DNA from 4 places in the Streptomyces sp. NPDC050211 genome. Region 4 is predicted to be linked to each of the others. Evidence: riboswitches for the same ligand, from Rfam matches in the RefSeq annotation. Region 4 holds a riboswitch; each other region holds the start of a gene.

The links. A riboswitch is a leader RNA that binds a small molecule or an ion and turns the genes downstream of it on or off. The one in region 4 is predicted to bind cyclic di-AMP.
Region 1: another riboswitch for cyclic di-AMP. It lies ahead of AB0I98_RS06310 (NlpC/P60 family protein); the one in region 4 lies ahead of AB0I98_RS19320 (M23 family metallopeptidase).
Region 2: another riboswitch for cyclic di-AMP. It lies ahead of AB0I98_RS22925 (transglycosylase family protein); the one in region 4 lies ahead of AB0I98_RS19320 (M23 family metallopeptidase).
Region 3: another riboswitch for cyclic di-AMP. It lies ahead of AB0I98_RS22630 (LysM peptidoglycan-binding domain-containing M23 family metallopeptidase); the one in region 4 lies ahead of AB0I98_RS19320 (M23 family metallopeptidase).

Annotation. Positions count from the first base shown of each region.
Region 1 covers NZ_JBFALC010000004.1:142,436-147,057, reverse strand. The annotation lists gene pcrA (DNA helicase PcrA) at 1-1,738, opposite strand, end outside; gene AB0I98_RS06315 (ScyD/ScyE family protein) at 1,963-3,051, opposite strand; cyclic di-AMP (ydaO/yuaA leader) riboswitch at 3,315-3,486, shown strand; gene AB0I98_RS06310 (NlpC/P60 family protein) at 3,494-4,622, shown strand, end outside.
Region 2 covers NZ_JBFALC010000023.1:16,763-21,384, forward strand. The annotation lists gene AB0I98_RS22920 (transglycosylase family protein) at 211-1,194, shown strand; cyclic di-AMP (ydaO/yuaA leader) riboswitch at 1,372-1,554, shown strand; gene AB0I98_RS22925 (transglycosylase family protein) at 1,558-2,238, shown strand; gene eno (phosphopyruvate hydratase) at 2,571-3,857, shown strand; gene AB0I98_RS22935 (septum formation initiator family protein) at 3,950-4,426, shown strand; gene AB0I98_RS22940 (DUF501 domain-containing protein) at 4,453-4,622, shown strand, end outside.
Region 3 covers NZ_JBFALC010000022.1:91,410-96,031, reverse strand. The annotation lists gene AB0I98_RS22645 (Glu/Leu/Phe/Val dehydrogenase dimerization domain-containing protein) at 1-421, shown strand, start outside; gene AB0I98_RS22640 (TetR family transcriptional regulator C-terminal domain-containing protein) at 458-1,078, shown strand; gene AB0I98_RS22635 (SGNH/GDSL hydrolase family protein) at 1,118-1,903, opposite strand; gene AB0I98_RS22630 (LysM peptidoglycan-binding domain-containing M23 family metallopeptidase) at 2,139-3,104, opposite strand; cyclic di-AMP (ydaO/yuaA leader) riboswitch at 3,109-3,273, opposite strand; gene AB0I98_RS22625 (alpha-galactosidase) at 3,570-4,622, opposite strand, start outside.
Region 4 covers NZ_JBFALC010000017.1:25,199-29,820, forward strand. The annotation lists gene AB0I98_RS19310 (HPr family phosphocarrier protein) at 97-378, shown strand; gene AB0I98_RS19315 (GntR family transcriptional regulator) at 494-1,189, opposite strand; gene AB0I98_RS19320 (M23 family metallopeptidase) at 1,378-2,157, opposite strand; cyclic di-AMP (ydaO/yuaA leader) riboswitch at 2,171-2,337, opposite strand; gene AB0I98_RS19325 (pitrilysin family protein) at 2,550-3,938, opposite strand; gene AB0I98_RS19330 (pitrilysin family protein) at 3,935-4,622, opposite strand, start outside.

The DNA.
Region 1 (4,622 bases), on a different contig from region 4:
CGGTGGAGGCCTGCAACTCGGCGAGGTAGCCGGTGCGTTCGAGGACGGCCTCGAGGACGGTCGCGGGTCCCGCGCCCGACTCGACGATCGTACGGAGCTCCTCCATGAGCACGTTGAACCGCTTGACCGCGTTCGTCGACCGGGCGGCCATGCCGTATGCCTCGTCGACGCGGCGCAGTGCCTGCGGGAAGCTGATCTTCTCGCGCTGGGAGAGGGCGTCGATCATCGCCTCGGCGCGGTCGCCGATGCCCCGCTTGGGCACGTTGAGGATGCGGCGCAGCGGGACCGAGTCCTCGGGGTTGGCGAGCACGCGCAGGTAGGCCAGGACGTCCCGGACCTCCTTGCGCTCGTAGAAGCGGACGCCGCCGACGACCTTGTAGGGCAGGCCGACGCGGATGAAGACCTCCTCGAAGACACGGGACTGGGCGTTCGTACGGTAGAAGACCGCGACGTCGCCGGCCTTCGCGTCGCCCGCGTCCGTGAGGCGGTCTATCTCCTCGGCGACGAACTGCGCCTCGTCGTGCTCGGTGTCGGCGACATAGCCGGTGATGCGCGCGCCGGCGCCCGCGTTGGTCCACAGGTTCTTGGGGCGGCGGGACTCGTTGCGCTCGATGACGGCGTTGGCGGCGGTGAGGATCGTCTGGGTGGAGCGGTAGTTCTGCTCCAGCAGGATCGTCGTCGCGTCCGGGTAGTCCTCCTCGAACTGGAGGATGTTGCGGATGGTCGCGCCCCGGAAGGCGTAGATCGACTGATCGGCGTCACCGACGACGCACAGTTCGGCGGGGAGCAGGTCGTGCTCGCCCGGCGGTACGTCCTCGTCGTGCTCACCGGTGCCGACGAGTTCGCGTACCAGGGCGTACTGCGCGTGGTTGGTGTCCTGGTACTCGTCGACCATGACGTGCCGGAAGCGGCGGCGGTAGTGCTCGGCGACATCCGGGAAGGCGCGCAGCAGGTTGACCGTCGTCATGATCAGGTCGTCGAAGTCGAGGGCGTTGGCCTCGCGCAGGCGCGACTGGTACATCGCGTACGCCTGGGCGAGGGTCTTCTCGAAGCCGTCGGTGGCCTGGGCGGCGAAGTCCTCCTCGTCGATCAGCTCGTTCTTCAGGTTGCTGATCTTGGCGCTGAAGGACTTGGGCGGGTAGCGCTTGGGGTCGAGGTCCAGGTCACGGCAGACCAGGGCCATCAGGCGCTTGGAGTCGGCGGCGTCGTAGATCGAGAAGGACGAGGTGAAGCCGAGCTTCTTGCTCTCCCGGCGCAGGATGCGCACGCACGCGCTGTGGAAGGTCATCACCCACATCGCGTTCGCGCGCGGGCCGACGAGTTGCTCGACGCGCTCCTTCATCTCGCCGGCGGCCTTGTTGGTGAAGGTGATCGCGAGGATCTGGCCGGGGTGCACCTTCCGCTCGCCGAGCAGGTACGCGATGCGGTGCGTCAGCACGCGCGTCTTGCCGGAGCCGGCGCCGGCCACGATGAGCAGCGGCGAGCCGGAGTGGACGACGGCCGCTCGTTGGTTCTCGTTCAGCCCGTCCAGGAGCGCGGCCGGGTCCACCGCCGGGCGGTGCGCGCCGTCCCGGTAGTACGCGTCCCGGTCCGGCGGCGCGTCGAACTTCCCGCCGAACAGATCGTCCGGAATCGGCTCCGGCACATGATCGTCCTCGGGCGGCGGCGGGGGTTCCTCCGCACGGCCCCGCGGGGCCTGGAGGTCCGCCAGGAAGCTGTCATCAAAGAGGCTGCTCATCGCTCTCCGAGTTTAGGGCCTGCCCGATGGCCCAGTCCGGGGGTCGCGGGGTCTGGCACGCGCACCAGACCCCGCTCGGGTCTGTTGATCAGGAACCGGCGCGAAACCCGAACCGGTCCATCGGACAGACCCTAAGGCGCCCCACTGACAGCCCGCCGCCGCCCTGAGAACATCGCCGAATTCCAAGGCCCAAGGGTCTCAGAGTCGGCGGAGCCCCAGTCGACTCAGAAGCCGAGGATCTTCCAGACCTGGCCGCCCGGCGTCTTTCCCTGGCCCAGGTCCGTTCCGTCGCGATCGGCGACGGACCAGGCCGAGACATAGAGCTTGCCGTCGTACGGGTCGACGGCCACGCCCGCCGGGAAGGGGACCTTCACGTTCGTCCGCTTGCCGTGGGAGACCTTGGTGACGACGCCGGCGAAGAGCTGGCTGACGTACAGGTCGCCCTTGTCGTTGAGGGCGAGGCCGGTGATCGAGCCGAAGCCGGACTTCCAGCCGAGGATCTTGCCGGTCCAGGGGTCGACCTGCCACACGCGCGCGGTGGGCTTCTCACTCTCGCCGTTGAGCTCGCCGACGTAGAGCTTGCCGTCGGGGCCGAGCGCGAGGGAGGTCGGGACGGACTGGTTCTTGTCGTGGTCCGGGAAGACGGTGAAGGGGCGGGCCCGGCCGGACGGCGAGACCTCGATCAGGTCGTTGCCCGCGGCGTCCGCGACGATCTTGCGGCCGTCGGGGAGCGCGAGGACGGCGTACGGGTTGGACTCCACGGATGCCTTGTGCGGGTTGTGCTTCAGCTCCACGGCCGCGATGTCCGCGGCGATCTTCGCCTTGCCGTGGCTGATCTTCAGCAGCTTGCCGAGCTTGTCCCAGGGCGGCGTCGTGGGCACTCCGGCCTCCGGCGGGGCGAAGGTCTCGACGCCCCAGATCTTGCCGTGCCGCGCGGAGACGCCGTCGACGCCGGTCGCGAAGCCGCCGTCCGGGGCGGCGGCCGAGGGCAGGCCCTGCACCACCCTGTGGTGCTTCCACGCGCCCCCGTTCCAGTAGATCTTGGTGACGGCCGACGTGAGGCCGATGCAGGTCTCGCCTTCCGGCCCCTCCCCGATGCACTTCTTGCCGCCCCGGCCGGCCTCGGCGACGTACAGGCGCCCGTGGTCGTACGACAACTGGCGTGGATTGTCGAGGCCCTTCGCGATCGCGCGGACGACGGGTTTACCGCCGGTGCGGCCGTCCTGACCGGCGCCCGCGCTCGCGGGTGCGATGCCCGCGGTGACGGTGAGTGCGACTCCTGTGGCGATGACGAGTGCGGTGCGTTTCCTCATGGCCGTACTCCCTCCCAGCCGCCACGGCTCCCGACCGTGGCTGGCTGGAAGCTACCGCCCCGAAGCGGGCGGACGACGTCACTCCGGACAAAATACGAGCAACTCACCGCAGACCCTTCCGTATTGACCACAGCGAGCGACGTCCTGCGCTAAGGTCACGAAAATGTATCGGGCATATCGCCCATCAACCTTCACAGAGGCCACACGAGTTGGCTAGCGTTCCTCCAGGCCGCACGACCCCTACCGGCGAACGTCGCCGGGCCGTACGGCCTCCGCCGAGTCCGGCACGCCCACGGGGCAGTCCGGAGCCGGGGACCCACCGAACTTGGGGTGAATCGGCCGGACTTCCCTTCGGGAAGCGGTCGTAGGGCAACCCTTCCGAACCACCCGCCCGAACCCGACAGCTAACTCGGTAGGCGGACGATGGAAGGAGTCGCCTCCCTTGGCGTCGCACCGCAAGTCGCGTCCTTCGGGTTCGCGCGTCGCAGGCATACGGACCCCCGCCCTCGCCACGGCGGCCCTCACCTCCGTGGCCCTGCTGTCCCAGTCGGCCAACGCCGCCCCCGCGGCCGACGACAAGCCGAGTCTCGAAGAGGTCGAGAAGAAGGTCGGCGATCTCTACCGCCAGGCCGAGTCGGCGACCGAGAAGTACAACTCGGCGAAAGAGAAGACCACCAAGCAGCGCAAGCGCGTCGACACCCTCCTCGACGACGTCGCGCAGCGCACGCAGAAGCTCAACGAGGCGCGCGAGGAACTGGGTTCCTTCGCCTCGGCCCAGTACCGCACCGGCGCCTCCGCCCCCGACACGGCAACCTTCCTGCTCGCGGACACCCCGCAGGACTACTTCGACCAGACCCAGCTGATGGACCGGATGACCGGCCGTCAGAAGGAGGCGGTCGACGACTTCGTCACGCAGCAGTCCGCGACGATGGAGAAGCGCCGGGAGGCCACCGCGAGCCTCGAGACGCTCACCGAGTCGCAGGGCGACCTGAAGTCCGCCAAGACGACCGTCCAGCAGAAGCTGGCCGACGCGCGCGAGCTGCTGTCGAAGCTGACCGCCGAGGAGAAGGCGCGGCTCGCGGAGATCGAGCGGCAGAAGCAGCAGGAGGCCGAGCGCAAGGCCGCGGAACTCGCCAGGCAGCAGGCGGCGGAGGCGGCGGCCCAGGAGACGGCGCAGCAGCAGGAGAGCGGCACCGGCACGTCGGAGTCCTCCGACACCTCCGTGGCCGACTCCTCGTACGCCACCAAGGCCGAGAAGGTCCTCGCCTTCGCCCGCTCCACGATCGGCAAGCCGTACGTCTGGGGCGCGACCGGCCCCGACTCCTACGACTGCTCGGGCCTCACCCAGGCCGCCTGGAACGCCGCCGGCATCTCCCTCCCGCGCACCACCTGGGACCAGGTGAACGCCGGCACGACGGTCTCCCTCTCCGCCGCCCAGCCGGGCGACCTGGTCTTCTTCTACGACGACATCAGCCACGTCGGCATCTACATCGGCAACGGGATGATGATCCACGCGCCGAAGCCGGGGGCGTATGTGCGCGAGGAGTCGATCTTCTACGACGGTGAGTCGT
Region 2 (4,622 bases), on a different contig from region 4:
CGGCTGGTGACTTGCCCGTCGAGTTCGCGCCACCTGGCCAACTCGCCTCACCTGCGCAAAGGTGACACGCACTCACGTCTGTGATCTTCACGTGATCTACGCGGCATTAACTTGTGACAAGTGAGGGGCTGCCTATACGTTCACGGATCAGCGCGGCCCCCCAGCCTCACCCGCCGCGCCGGTCCCTGCTGTCTCGCGAAAGGCCCCCGCATGCTCTCCGGGAACGGTCGTCACCGTCGCCCCCGTCAGGCCCCGGCCCTGCTCGTCGCGGCCGGAGTGACCGGCTCCGCCATCGCCATCCCCCTCCTCGGTGCGAGCGGCGCGAGCGCGGCCGACGGCAGCACCTGGGACAAGGTCGCGGAGTGTGAGAGCGGCGGCGCCTGGAGCGCCAACAGCGGCAACGGGTTCTTCGGCGGACTGCAGTTGCCCCAGGAGGACTGGGAGCGGTACGGCGGCCTCGACTACGCCCCGAGTGCCGACCAGGCCAGCCGTTCCCAGCAGATAGCCGTCGCCGAGAAGATCCTCGCGGACCAGGGCGCCGGCGCGTGGCCCGCATGCGGACTGCTCCACGGCCTCGGTGAGGACTCCCGCTCGGCGAACGTCGACACGGGCCTGGAGGGCGAGGCATCGGCCGAACCGTCCACGTCGCCCGACGCTTCCTCCGACTCATCTGACTCACCCGGTTTGTCCGACTCGCCTGAGTCGTCCTCGTCTTCGGAGTCTTCGGAGTCGTCCCCCTCGGCTTCCCCTTCCTCGTCCTCTCCTTCGCCGTCCTCCCCGTCTCCGTCTGACGAGCCGTCGGATACGACGGACAACCCGGCCAAGTCGGACACATTCGTCGAATCCAGCCCGAGTGCCTCCACGGGTTCCGCCGAGGATGACGATACGGACAAGTCAGGCCAGAGTGGCGGCTCTTCGTACCTTACGGACACCGGCACCGGAACCGGCAAACATCGGGGCGTCAGCGCGGACGAGGCCGAGAGTGAGGTGCGCGCCGACACCGCCGGCCGTCACGCCTCCTACAGCGTCCGCGCCGGGGACACTCTCACGACGATCGCCGACTCCCTTGAGGTGAGCGGCGGATGGCGTGCGCTCTACACCGAGAACCAGGGAACCATCGGTACCGACCCGGACCTCATCATCCCCGGTCAGACCCTCGAAGTCGGTGTCGAAACGGGCGAAAACCAGCGGTAGTTGACTCCCTGTTTAGCGCTGAATGTCCGGTTCGGTGAAAGTGTGGGATGAGTCTCAGAAGCCCTGATCGTCTTTGAAATTCCGCGGATCGCGTGTCTACGGTCATCACCGCTCGCCAACACGAGCCCCGGCTGCCACAACGCCGAATCCTGCCAGTGGCCGCACGGGAACAGTCGTCGCTTAACAGCGCCGTAGGCAGGAGCGGGGGACCCAAGGTAAGTGCCGCGCCCGTCAGTTGACCGAGCGGCTTGGGGTGAAGCCGTGCCCCGTACGAGACCAGAGCCTCGTACGAGACATGGCCGGGCAACTCAACCGGCCCGAACCCGACAGCTCACCTCGCAGGCGTCGGTGAGGGGATCAACCATGCTGTTTTCCGGCAAGGGCAAGCACCGCCGTCCGTCCAAGGCCACTCGGGCCATCGCCATCGCCGGTGTCACCGGTGCCGCCGTCGCCGCCCCGCTGATGGCGGCCGGCAACGCCTCCGCCGCCACCGCCTCCGAGTGGGACGCCGTCGCCCAGTGCGAGTCCGGCGGCAACTGGTCCATCAGCACCGGCAACGGCTACTACGGCGGTCTGCAGTTCTCCGCCTCCACCTGGGCCGCGTACGGCGGCACGCAGTACGCCGCCACCGCCAACCAGGCCTCCAAGGCCCAGCAGATCGAGATAGCCGAGAAGGTCCTCGCGGGCCAGGGCAAGGGTGCCTGGCCGAACTGCGGCACCGGCCTGTCGAGCGCCTCGTACAACGGTTCCTCGTCGAACCAGAGCAGCGAGAGCACCACGCGCTCCAGCGAGGAGCAGTCGGCCTCCCGCTCCGCCGAGCGCCCCGCGCCCGAGCAGAGCACCAAGAAGACCGTCACCACCCCGACCGGCAAGAAGGTCAAGAAGGGCGACGGCGAGTACAAGGTCGTCAAGGGCGACACCCTCAGCACCATCGCCGAGGAGCACGACGTCAAGGGCGGCTGGGCGAAGGTGTTCGAGCTCAACAAGGACATCGTCTCGGACGCCGACCTCATCTACCCGGGTCAGCAGCTGCACCTCAAGTGATCTTGCCTCCGCAGGCAGGACACAGTTGAACCACAGCTCCCTCACATCCGTGGTCCTCATGGTGAAGGCCTCGTGAGGGTCCCCCCGTCCCCACGGGCTCCCCGTCCCCGGTGCGTCATTCCCCCGTACGCACCGGGGCGGGGCTTTTTTCTGCCCCGCTTCTGCCCCGCGTCCGGCTCACTTCTGACACACTTTTTGTTCCGTTCAGAAACAATTTGCTCTCGGTTCTGTCCATCGGGTGGGTGACCCGGTGGCCGATCGCCCGGAGCCGGTTAGGCTCATCTCGCAGAGCCGCTGCGGTCCTGCTAAACCGCGTCACATCCACGAAGGAGATGCTCGTGCCGTCCATCGACGTCGTCGTAGCCCGGGAAATCCTGGACTCCCGAGGCAACCCCACGGTCGAGGTCGAGGTCGGCCTCGACGACGGCAGCACGGGTCGTGCCGCCGTTCCGTCCGGTGCGTCCACCGGCGCCTTCGAGGCCATCGAGCTGCGTGACGGCGACCCCAACCGCTACATGGGCAAGGGCGTCGAGAAGGCCGTCCTCGCCGTCATCGAGCAGATCGGCCCGGAGCTGGTCGGCTACGACGCCACCGAGCAGCGCCTGATCGACCAGGCGATGTTCGACCTGGACGCCACCGACAACAAGGGCTCGCTCGGCGCCAACGCCATCCTCGGCGTCTCCCTCGCCGTCGCCCACGCCGCCTCCGAGGCCAGCGACCTCCCGCTCTTCCGCTACCTGGGCGGCCCGAACGCGCACCTGCTGCCGGTGCCGATGATGAACATCCTGAACGGCGGCTCGCACGCCGACTCCAACGTGGACATCCAGGAGTTCATGATCGCCCCCATCGGCGCGGAGACCTTCTCCGAGGCCCTGCGCTGGGGCGCCGAGGTCTACCACACCCTCAAGAAGGTGCTGAAGACCAAGGGCCTGTCCACCGGCCTCGGCGACGAGGGCGGCTTCGCCCCGAACCTGGAGTCCAACCGCGCCGCCCTCGACCTCATCATCGAGGCCATCAAGCAGGCCGGTTACGTCCCCGGCGAGCAGATCGCGCTCGCGCTCGACGTCGCCGCGTCCGAGTTCTACAAGGACGGCGTCTACGAGTTCGAGGGCAAGTCCCGCTCGGCCGCCGAGATGACGGAGTACTACGAGGAGCTCGTCTCCGCGTACCCGCTCGTCTCCATCGAGGACCCGCTGTACGAGGACGACTGGGCCGGCTGGAACGTCATCACCGAGAAGCTGGGCGACAAGGTCCAGATCGTCGGCGACGACCTCTTCGTCACCAACCCGGAGCGCCTGGCCCGCGGCATCGAGGAGGGCTCCGCGAACGCCCTGCTGGTCAAGGTCAACCAGATCGGCTCGCTGACCGAGACCCTGGACGCCGTCGAGATGGCCCAGCGCAACGGCTTCAAGTGCATGATGTCCCACCGCTCCGGCGAGACCGAGGACGTCACCATCGCCGACCTCGCCGTCGCCGTGAACTGCGGTCAGATCAAGACCGGCGCCCCGGCCCGCTCGGACCGCGTCGCCAAGTACAACCAGCTGCTGCGCATCGAGGAGATCCTCGACGACGCGGCGGTTTACGCCGGTCGTAGCGCCTTCCCGCGCTTCAAGGACTGACACAGGCCGCAGCGCAGCGTCGTACGTACGTCCCCGTACTCGGTCCCGTACCGTGTGCGGGGACGTACGCACGTATGAAGGGGAGGCGGGTCATGGCGGTCAAGGACCGGGACCGATTCTCCACCGCGACCAGGATCCGGCTGCTCGGCGAGCAGACGGCGGCCCGCGTCTACCGGTCCCAGACCAAACGCCAGGCCCGCCGCTCCCGGCTGACCGGCCGCGCGGCGCTGCTGGCACTCGTCCTGTGCTCGCTGGTCGTGGCGCTCGCCTATCCGATAAGGCAGTACGTCTCCCAGCGCGCCGAGATCGCCGATCTCGAGCAGCAGAAGCAGCAGGCCCAGCAGCGGGTCGAGCAGCTGCGGGACCTCAAGGCGCGCTGGCAGGACGACGCGTACGCCCAGCAGCAGATCCGGCGGCGGCTGCACTATGTGATGCCGGGGGAGACCGGGTTCATCGTGGTCGACCCGCACGCGGCGAAGCAGTCGCGCGCCGACACCGGGGCGGCGGACCGCCCCTGGTACCTGAACGTCTGGGACGGGGTCGACAAGTCCGACGCCTCCGCCCAGTGAACTGACAGAGAGAATGTCGTACGAGGATGCAAACGCCCCCGCCGTCCACTCCGCGCACCGAGCCCACCGACGCGGACGTCGAGGCCTTCAAGCAGCAGCTCGGGCGTCCGCCGCGCGGGCTGCGTGCCATCGCGCACCGGTGCCCGTGCGGGCAGCCGGACGTCGTGGAGACGGCGCCGCGACTGCCCGACGGGAC
Region 3 (4,622 bases), on a different contig from region 4:
CCGGGAACTGCCGGGCGACGCCTGGCTGTCCGTCGACGCGGAGGTGCTGGTGCCCGCGGCGGTCTCGTACGCGATCGACGCCGCGAACCAGGAGCGGATCACCGCCCGCTGGATCGTCGAGGCGGCCAATATGCCCGTACTGCCCGAGGCGGAGGAGCTGCTGGCCGCGCGCGGGGTCGGCGTGCTGCCGGACGTGGTCGTCAACTCGGGGACGAACGCCTGGTGGTGGTGGACGCTGTTCGGCGACATCGGCGCCGACGCGGACGAGGCGTTCGCGCACACGCGCCGTTCGATGCGCGCCCTGGTGGACCTGATGCTGGCCCGCGCGGAGACGGACGGGACGACGCCGCGGGCCGCCGCGCACGCCATCGTCGCGGACCGGCTGCCGGTGATCGCCGCACGGTTCGGCTGGTATCGGTGACGAGGGCCGTTGACATGTTCTGGGTAGGGTGAACGCGTGGCGAGGGTGCGGTTGAGCGTGGCTGAGCGGCGCGAGGAGCTGCTGAAGGCCGCCATCGAGCAGATCGAGGCACGGGGAGTGGCGGCCGTCCGGATCGCCGACGTGGCCACGGCGCTGGGTGTGAGCAACGCGCTGGTGCTCTATCACTTCTCCACCAAGGAGAAGCTCGTCGCCGCGGCCTTCACCCACGCCGCCGAGGCGGACCTCGCACAGCTGCGCCGGCTGCTCGGCCGCCGTACGACAGCGCTGCGCCGGCTTCGGGGCGCCGTGCGCTGGTACGCGCCCACGGGCCAGGCCAAGGGCTGGCGACTGTGGATCGAGGGCTGGGCGGCGGCGCTGCGCGAGCCCGCCCTGCGCGAGGTCACCCGGGACCTCGACAGGGAGTGGAAGGCCGCGATCGCCGAGGTCATCGCCGAAGGAGTGGCCGCGGGCGAGTTCCGCTGCCCGGACCCCAGCGGCGCGGCCCTGCGCCTCACGGCCCTCCTCGACGGACTCGCCGTACAGATGACCGCCTACACCGGAGCGGTGTCACGCGCGCGGGCGCAGGAATGGGTGGACGACGCCCTCGCCCGCGAACTGGGGCTGGAGCGGGAGGCGTTCACGGCGCCGGGGCGGTGAGCCGGGCCGTCCGGCTCACCGCCCCGCTGACGCACAGACTCAAGCCACGGACGCGATCCGCTCCTTGATGTCGTCCGGCGACAGCGTGCCCTTCGCCGTCACATGGTCGCCCGACGACTCCCCGCGCAACCGCCGCCCGATCCACGGCACCAGATACTCGCGCGCCCAGTGGACGTCGTCCCGCCGCACCTCGAGGGTGCCGCGCGGGGGCAGCGGGGGCCAGGGCTGCTCGGGGTCTGCCGGGACTTCCAGGCCGAGGACCTGGCCGGCGCGCAGCGCCACGCGCGTGTGCCCTTCGGCCGAGAGGTGGAGCCGGTCGTCGCCCCAGGCCCGCCGGTCCTGAATGGCTTTCAGGGACCACAGGTCGAGCACCGGGCAGCCGTACCGGTCGGCGATGGCCCGGACATGTCCGTTGTAGGTGGCGATCTTGCCGCGCAGATGCTTCAGCACCGGGACGCCCCGGGTGTCGAAGCCGGTCGTCACCATGACGGTGCCGACGGCCGAGGTGAGCCGGACGATCGCCCGCTCGAAGCGCTCGGCGACCTCGTCGGGGTCGGTTCCGGGCCGGAGGATGTCGTTGCCGCCCGCGCAGAACGAGACCAGGTCCGGGGCGAGTTCGACGGCCCGCGGGAGTTGGTCGGCCACGATCTGGTCGAGGAGTCTGCCGCGCACGGCAAGGTTGGTGTACTCGAAGTCGCCCTCCGGCCGCCGGTCCGCGAGCAGTACCGCGAATCGGTCGGCCCAGCCGACGAACGCCCCGTCGGGGCCGGGGTCGCCGACGCCCTCGGTGAAGCTGTCCCCCACCGCCACGTACGACCCGATCACTGATCTGATGTCATTCTTCGAATCGTCTGCCACGTCGGCCCATGATTCACCTTCGGATGTGAGCTACGCGACCGTAGGAAGGGGTTGACGGACGGTGAGATAAGCCACTCCTAAAGTGTTCGCCAATTCAGGAATACGTCCCGACCGGGATTCCCGCACGGCCGGCACCGAAGGCCGGACCCGGGGATCGGGGTCCGGCCTTCGGTGGCGTGGGGGACGCTTCAGGCGCCGGGTGTCAGCTGACGGAGACACCCTTCGAGCGGAGGTAGGCGACGGGGTCGACGTCCGAGCCGTAGTCCGGGGTGGTGCGGATCTCGAAGTGCAGGTGCGGGCCGGTCGAGTTGCCGGTCGAGCCGGAGAGGCCGATCTGCTGGCCCGCGGTCACGCTCTGGCCGCTGGAGACGGAGAGCGAGGACAGGTGGGCGTACTGCGCGTAGTGGCCGTCGGCCAGCTTGATGACGACCTCGTTGCCGTACGCGCCGCCCCAGCCCGCGGAGACGACCGTGCCCGCACCGACGGCCTTGAGCGGAGTGCCGGTCGGGGCGGCGAAGTCGACGCCGGTGTGGTAGCCGCTGGACCACATGCTGCCCGACATGCGGTACGGGGTACCGATGCTGGCACCGGCCACGGGGAGGGCGAAGCCGCCGGCCGTGCTCGTGGTGTCGGAGGACTGGGTGGTCGCCGTGTTCGAGGACGACTTCGACGAACCCGAAGCGGATGAACCAGATGAATCAGAAGAACCGGACGACTTCGGCGAAGAAGAGGACGATGAAGACGAAGCCGACGAAGAGGACGACGACTTGGAAGAACCGGTCGTGGCCTTCTTGCCGATCGAGAGCTTCAGGCCGGGGTGGATCATCGACGGGTCGGAGCCGACGGCCTCGCGGTTGTCCGCATAGAGCTTCTTCCAGCCACCGCTGACATTCTGCTCGTCGGCGATCTTCGAAAGGTAGTCACCGGCCCGCACCGAATAGGTCCGTACACCCGAGCTCTTCGCGGCGGCGGTCTTCTCCGCGGCCTTCTTTTCGGTCGTCGGAACCGACTGAACGGCCTTTTCCGAAACCGACTTGGCGGGAGCGGCATGCGCTCCGGTGGCCCCGAGGAGCGGGAGGGCGAGCGCGGCGCCACCGGTTCCGGCGACGGCGATGGAGCGAGTGAAGCGCTGGCTCTTGGGACGGCGGTGCTTACCCTTCGCGGGCATGACGAATTCCTCTCCGGCGCCTACGAGGTGAGCTGTCGGGTGCGGACTGGAGATGTCCGGCCGCGCGGTGGCGACTTAACCCCTAGCCGTTCCGGAGACCGGAACAGGCGGTTGTACCTGTGGGTCCCCCGCTCCTGCCGTTCACGGGTGAGTTGAGCGGTCTCCGGGCGGCGGCAGGATTGGGCGTCCGTCCGGATTGGTGGCGAACGTAAGCGACCAAGACGCAAAGGGACAAGCAAGAGGTTCCACGGTTGTGCGTTTCTCTTGATCCCTTGTGAGAAAACCCAGTCACCCTCCGTGAATTCCACCCCGGCCAGTGGATTCAATCCCCTGGAAAACCACGTGAATTACGTGAACATGACGGACAACGCTCGGTCACGAATATGACGCTGCTCACGCAGCTTCACCACAGGACGCTTTATTCCAGAGCGAGTTGGAATGAAGATCCTAATTCGGACAGATCACTCAGATGCGACGCAGGCGGAGAACTGCCGCATCGAGGTCACCACGCAGCCCCGTGCGCAACCCGTGGTGCAGCAAGACCGCACCCCGGTGAACTTCGCCCGTTTCGCGGCATTCATACGACCCTGTCGGGTCGAGGCCGCGCAGTCGCAGCGCCGGAACGGGCTCGCCGTAACGCTGCGCCTCGAGCCAGGCGAGGACGACGGTCTCGTCGCCGAGCACGTACTGCACCGCACTCAGCCCGCCCTGCGGGGGCCGCAGCCGGTAGAGGTCGCCGCGCTGCACGAGGGGCCGGATCTCCTTGTACAGACCCACCCAGTTCCGAGCCTCGGCCAGCTCGTCGTCCGTCCACTCGGTGAGGTCACCGCCGACCCCGAGCACCCCGGCCATGGCGCTCACGAAGCGGAAGCGCAGCGAGCTGACCCGGCCGTTGAGCATGGCGTTCGGGCTGTCGGTGACCCAGGCCGCCATCACGCGCGCGGGGTGGACCTGGCTGAAGCCGTGCTGGATGGCGAGCCGGTCGAGCGGGTCGGTGTTGTCCGAGGTCCACACCTGGTCGGTACGGCCCAGCACGCCGAGGTCGATCCGGCCGCCGCCGCCCGAGCAGGACTCGAAGGCGACGCCGGGGTGCGCGTCCCGCAGCCGGTCCAACAGCCCGTACAGCGCACGCACATGGTCCACCCACAACCGCTGCGGATACGCCTCTCCCGGCCAGCCCGCGTCGGTGAAGCAGCGATTGAAGTCCCACTTCACATAGTCGATCGGGGCACTGGAGAGGAGCGTGTCGAGCTGCTCCCTGAGGTATTCCTGAACGTCCCCGCGGGCGAGGTTCAGTACGAGCTGATTGCGGAATTCCGTCCGCTTGCGCCCGGTTTGGTGCTGCACCCATTCAGGGTGGGCGCGATACAGGTCGCTGTCCGGATTGACCATTTCGGGCTCGACCCAGATGCCGAATTGCATACCGAGACCGTGCACGTGGTCCGCCAGCGGCTTGAGCCCGCCGGGGAAGCGGTCGGGGTTGGGTGTCCAGTCGCCGAGCCCGGCCCGGTCGCTGGT
Region 4 (4,622 bases):
GGCACTTCAAGCACGGGACGCACGAGCGTTCCGGGCTTGCTTCGCGATATGGGAAACTGGTCTAGACAACCCTGAACACCTGAAGGGCAGCATCACATGGCTGAGCGCCGCGTCAACGTCGGCTGGGCCGAGGGTCTCCACGCCCGCCCCGCCTCCATCTTCGTCCGGGCCACCACGGCCTCAGGGGTCCCCGTGACGATCGCCAAGGCCGACGGCAACCCCGTCAACGCGGCCTCCATGCTGGCTGTCCTCGGGCTCGGCGCCCAGGGCGGCGAGGAGATCGTGCTCGCCTCCGACGCCGAGGGCGCGGACATCGCCCTCGACCGGCTGGCGAAGCTGGTCGCCGAGGGGCTCGAGGAGCTTCCCGAGACCGTCTGAGAAGCAGAATTGAAGGGCTCGTCCGAATTACCGGGCGAGCCCTTCGCATTTTCCGATCGCGGGCAGCAGAAATAATCCCCCACGAATTAGCCCCTCTTTGTATACGGCTCTTGTGTTAATGCCGCAGGCTCGTCATGTTTACGGGATGTTGCGAGTTCCTCACACGCTCCGTGCGCTCTCCCGGGACACCGAATCGCAGCCGGTGCACGACCGTCGAGCGCTCCGTGTGCTGCGCCGTGACCGCCCGCGCGCGCTCGCCGTCGCCGCGCGCCACGGCGTCGACGATCGCGCCGTGCTCCGCCCAGGACTCCACGGGGTTGGCCGGCGCCTCCACGGCGTACATCCAGGCGATCTTGTGCCGCAGCTGCGTCAGCATCGAGGTCAGCGCTGGGCTGCCGGAGGCCTGGGCGAGCGTCTCGTGGAACCAGCCGCCCAGGGAGCGCAGATCCTCGCTGTTGCCCCGCCTGGCCCGCTCCTGACCCAGCCTGACCAGGCCGCGCAGCACCTTCAGATGCGCCTCGGTGCGCCGCTGGGCGGCCCGGGAGGCGCCGAGCGGCTCCAGGAGCATGCGCATCTCCAGCAGGTCGGCGGCCTCCTGCTCGGTCGGTTCCGCGACGCACGCGCCCGCGTGCCGCCGGGTCACCACGAACCCCTCGGCTTCCAGCGTGCGCAGGGCCTCGCGGACGGGGACGCGCGAGACGCCGTAGCGGCGCGCCAGGAGTTCTTCGGTGAGTCGGCTGCCACGCTCGTAGACACCGGCGACGATGTCGTCCCGGATCGCCGTGCATACCGAGTGCGCCGGAATACGCATGACCGACCTCCGCTTTAATCCCCGTGAAACGTCGACGATTGACGCGTGTTCAGTGACTCTATGGCAATGAGCCGGAATTTCCGATGGCGGGTCGGAATCCATGGATATTTTTTGGACAGCCGGGGGTATGAAAGGCCGAAAGCCCCGGCTCGGGGAGCCGGGGCCCAGGGTCGCTCAGAGGTCTGTCGTCAGAGGTTCACGCCGTGCGAGCGCAGGTAGGCGACGGGGTCGATGTCGGAGCCGTACTCCGCGGTCGTACGGGCCTCGAAGTGCAGATGCGCCCCGGTGACGTTGCCGGTCGCGCCGGAGAGGCCTATCTGCTGGCCCGGGGTGACGCTCTGGCCCACCGAGACGCCGATGGACGACAGATGGCCGTACTGGGTGTACGTGCCGTCGTTCATCTTGATCACGACCTGGTTGCCGTACGAGCCCTCCCAGCCCGCCTCGACGACGGTGCCGCTGCCGACCGCGTGGACGGAGGTGCCGCTGGCGGCGTGGAAGTCGACGCCGGTGTGGCTGCCGGAGGACCACACGGAGCCGCCGGCGCCGTAGCCGGTGGAGACGTACGAGCCGGTGATCGGCAGGACGTAGCTGTTGAGGCGCTTGCGCTCGGCCTCGCGGGCGGCGCGCTCCTTGGCCTCGCGGGCCTGCTGCGCCCGCTCCGCCGCGGCCTTCTTCTTCGCCTCGGCGGCCTTCTTCTTGGCTTCGGCGGCCTTCTTGGCGGCGGCGGCTTCTTCGGCGGCCTGCTGCTGGGCGGCGGCCTGTTCGGCGATCTGGTCGGCGGCGGCGCTGCTGAGGACCGGGATCAGGCCGGTCGTCTCGGCCGCCGGCTCGGCGGCGAGTGCGGGAGCGGCCAGGGTGCCGATGACGCCGGTGGTGGTGAGGGCCGCGACGCCCGCCGCGCGGGCGGTGGTGCGCTGGATGCGGCTGGGACGGCGGTGCTTCCCGGTGGCGCGGGTGAACGCCATGTAGTGGCTGGTCCTTTCCTTCCTTCTCGCCTACCGGGTTAGCTGACGGGTTCGGAGCAGGAAGGTCTCCTACGGACCCCCTCGCGGCACGCGCGGGCATCCGATTCACCCCAGGGACTACGTTGGTGGGTCCCCGGCTCCCCTGGCTCGCGCCATCTGGGGACTCGGCGATGACTGCCCGGTGCCGCGGGTGCGGCGCAGTGCCTGACGGACAGCCCGGAAGACGCTAAACGGGGCATCTGTCAATCCCCAAACGGATCACGGCTTTTGTAGCGCATGCCACAGGCCAGACAGGCAACCTCTCCCGTAATTCGGGCATAAGGGAGCCCCGGTGACGCTTCCGTCACCGGGGCTCCACGCGCGCGTGCCCGAGAGTTCGCCTCTCCTCGGCTCTACTCGGCGGACACGACCGTGACTTGACCGATGCCGAGGGCCTCCACCGGCTCCTTGATCTGCGCCGCGTCGCCCACGAGCACCGTCACCAGACGGTCCACCGGGAAGGCGCGTACGGCAGCCGCGGTGGCCTCGACGGTGCCGGTCGCGGCGAGCTCCCGGTACAGCGTGGCCTGGTAGTCGTCCGGCAGGTACTGCTCCACCTGGTCGGCCAGTGTGCTGGCCACGGCCGCGGCGGTCTCGTACTTCAGCGGCGCCACACCGACCAGGTTCTGTACGGCGACATCGCGCTCGGCGTCGGTGAGCCCGTCGGCGGCGAGCGTCCGCAGCACCGTCCACAGGTCCTGCAGCGCGGGACCGGTGTTCGGGGTGTCGACGGAGCCGCTGATGGCGAGCATGCCGGCGCCCGAGCCGTCCGGGGCGGACCTGAGGACCTGCCCGAACGCCCGCACTCCGTAGGTGTAGCCCTTCTCCTCGCGCAGGACGCGGTCGAGCCGGGAGGTGAGGGTGCCGCCGAGGCAGTAGGTGCCGAGCACCTGGGCGGGCCACACGCGGTCGTGCCGGTCGACACCGACGCGGCCGATGAGCAGCTGCGTCTGGACGGCGCCGGGGCGGTCCACGATGACGACGCGGCCGGTGTCGTCGGCGGTCACCGGCGGCACCGGCCGCGGCTGCGCGGGCGAGCCGGTCCAGGCGCCGATCGTCTCGCCGAGCAGCACGTCCAGGTCGATGCCTGTGAGGTCGCCGACGACCACGGCGGTGGCCGTGGCGGGACGTACGTGCTTCTCGTAGAAGGCGCGTACGGCCGCGGAGTCGATGTTCTCGACCGTCTCCTCGGTGCCCTGGCGCGGACGCGACATGCGCGAGTCGGCCGGGAACAGCTCCTTGGACAGCTCCTTGGCGGCCCGGCGGGAGGGGTTGGCCAGCTCGTGCGGGATCTCGTCGAGGCGGTTGCGGACGAGCCGTTCGACCTCGCTGTCGGCGAAGGCGGGCGCCCTGAGGGCGTCGGCGAGCAGGCCGAGCGCCTTGGACAGCCGCGAGGCCGGGACCTCCAGGCTGAGCCGGACGCCGGGGTGGTCGGCGTGCGCGTCGAGGGTGGCTCCGCAGCGCTCCAGCTCGGCGGCGAACTCCTCGGCGGAGTACTTGTCGGTGCCCTCGGAGAAGGCCCGCGCCATGATCGTGGCAACACCGTCGAGGCCCGCCGGTTCGGCCTCCAGCGGCGCGTCCAGGAGCACCTCCACGGCGACGACCTGCTGGCCGGGGCGGTGGCAGCGCAGGACCGTGACGCCGTTGTCGAGGATCCCGCGCGCGGGGGCCGGGAACGCCCACGGCCTGGCCTCGCCGGCCCGGGGCTCGGGGTGGAATTCCATAGTGGCGAGCTCGGTCACTTGGCCGCCTCCTCGTTGTCGTCGGTGGCTTCCACGGTCGCCGCGGACTCCAGGTCTTCGGTGGGTTCCTCGACGGTCTCCGTGGGGACGGTCGGCTCGTAGACGAGCACCGCGCGGTTGTCGGGCCGCAGGCGTGCCTTGGCGACCTCCTGGACCTCCTCGGCGGTCACCTCGAGCACCCGCCCGACGGCGGTGAGGGCGAGCTGCGGGTCGCCGAACAGGACGGCGTACCGGCACAGTTCGTCGGCGCGGCCCGCGACCGTGCCGAGCCGGTCCAGCCACTCGCGCTCCAACTGGGCCTGGGCGCGCTCCATCTCCTCGGCCGTGGGGCCCTCCGCGGCGAACCGGGCGAGCTCCTCGTCGATGGCGGTCTCGATGACGGGCACCTCGACGTCACCGGACGTCTTCACGTCCAGCCACCCCAGGGAGGGGGCGCCGGCCAGCCGCAGCAGGCCGAACCCGGCGGCGACGGCCGTACGGTCGCGTCGTACGAGCCGGTTGTAGAGGCGGGAGGACTCACCGCCGCCGAGGACGGTGAGCGCCAGGTCGGCCGCGTCGCACGCGCGCGTGCCGTCGTGCGGCAGCCGGTAGGCGGCCATCAACGCGCGCGCGGGGACCTCTTCCTCGACGATCTCGCGCAGCTGCTCGCCGATGATCTCCGGCAGTTGGCCGTCGCGCGGGGCG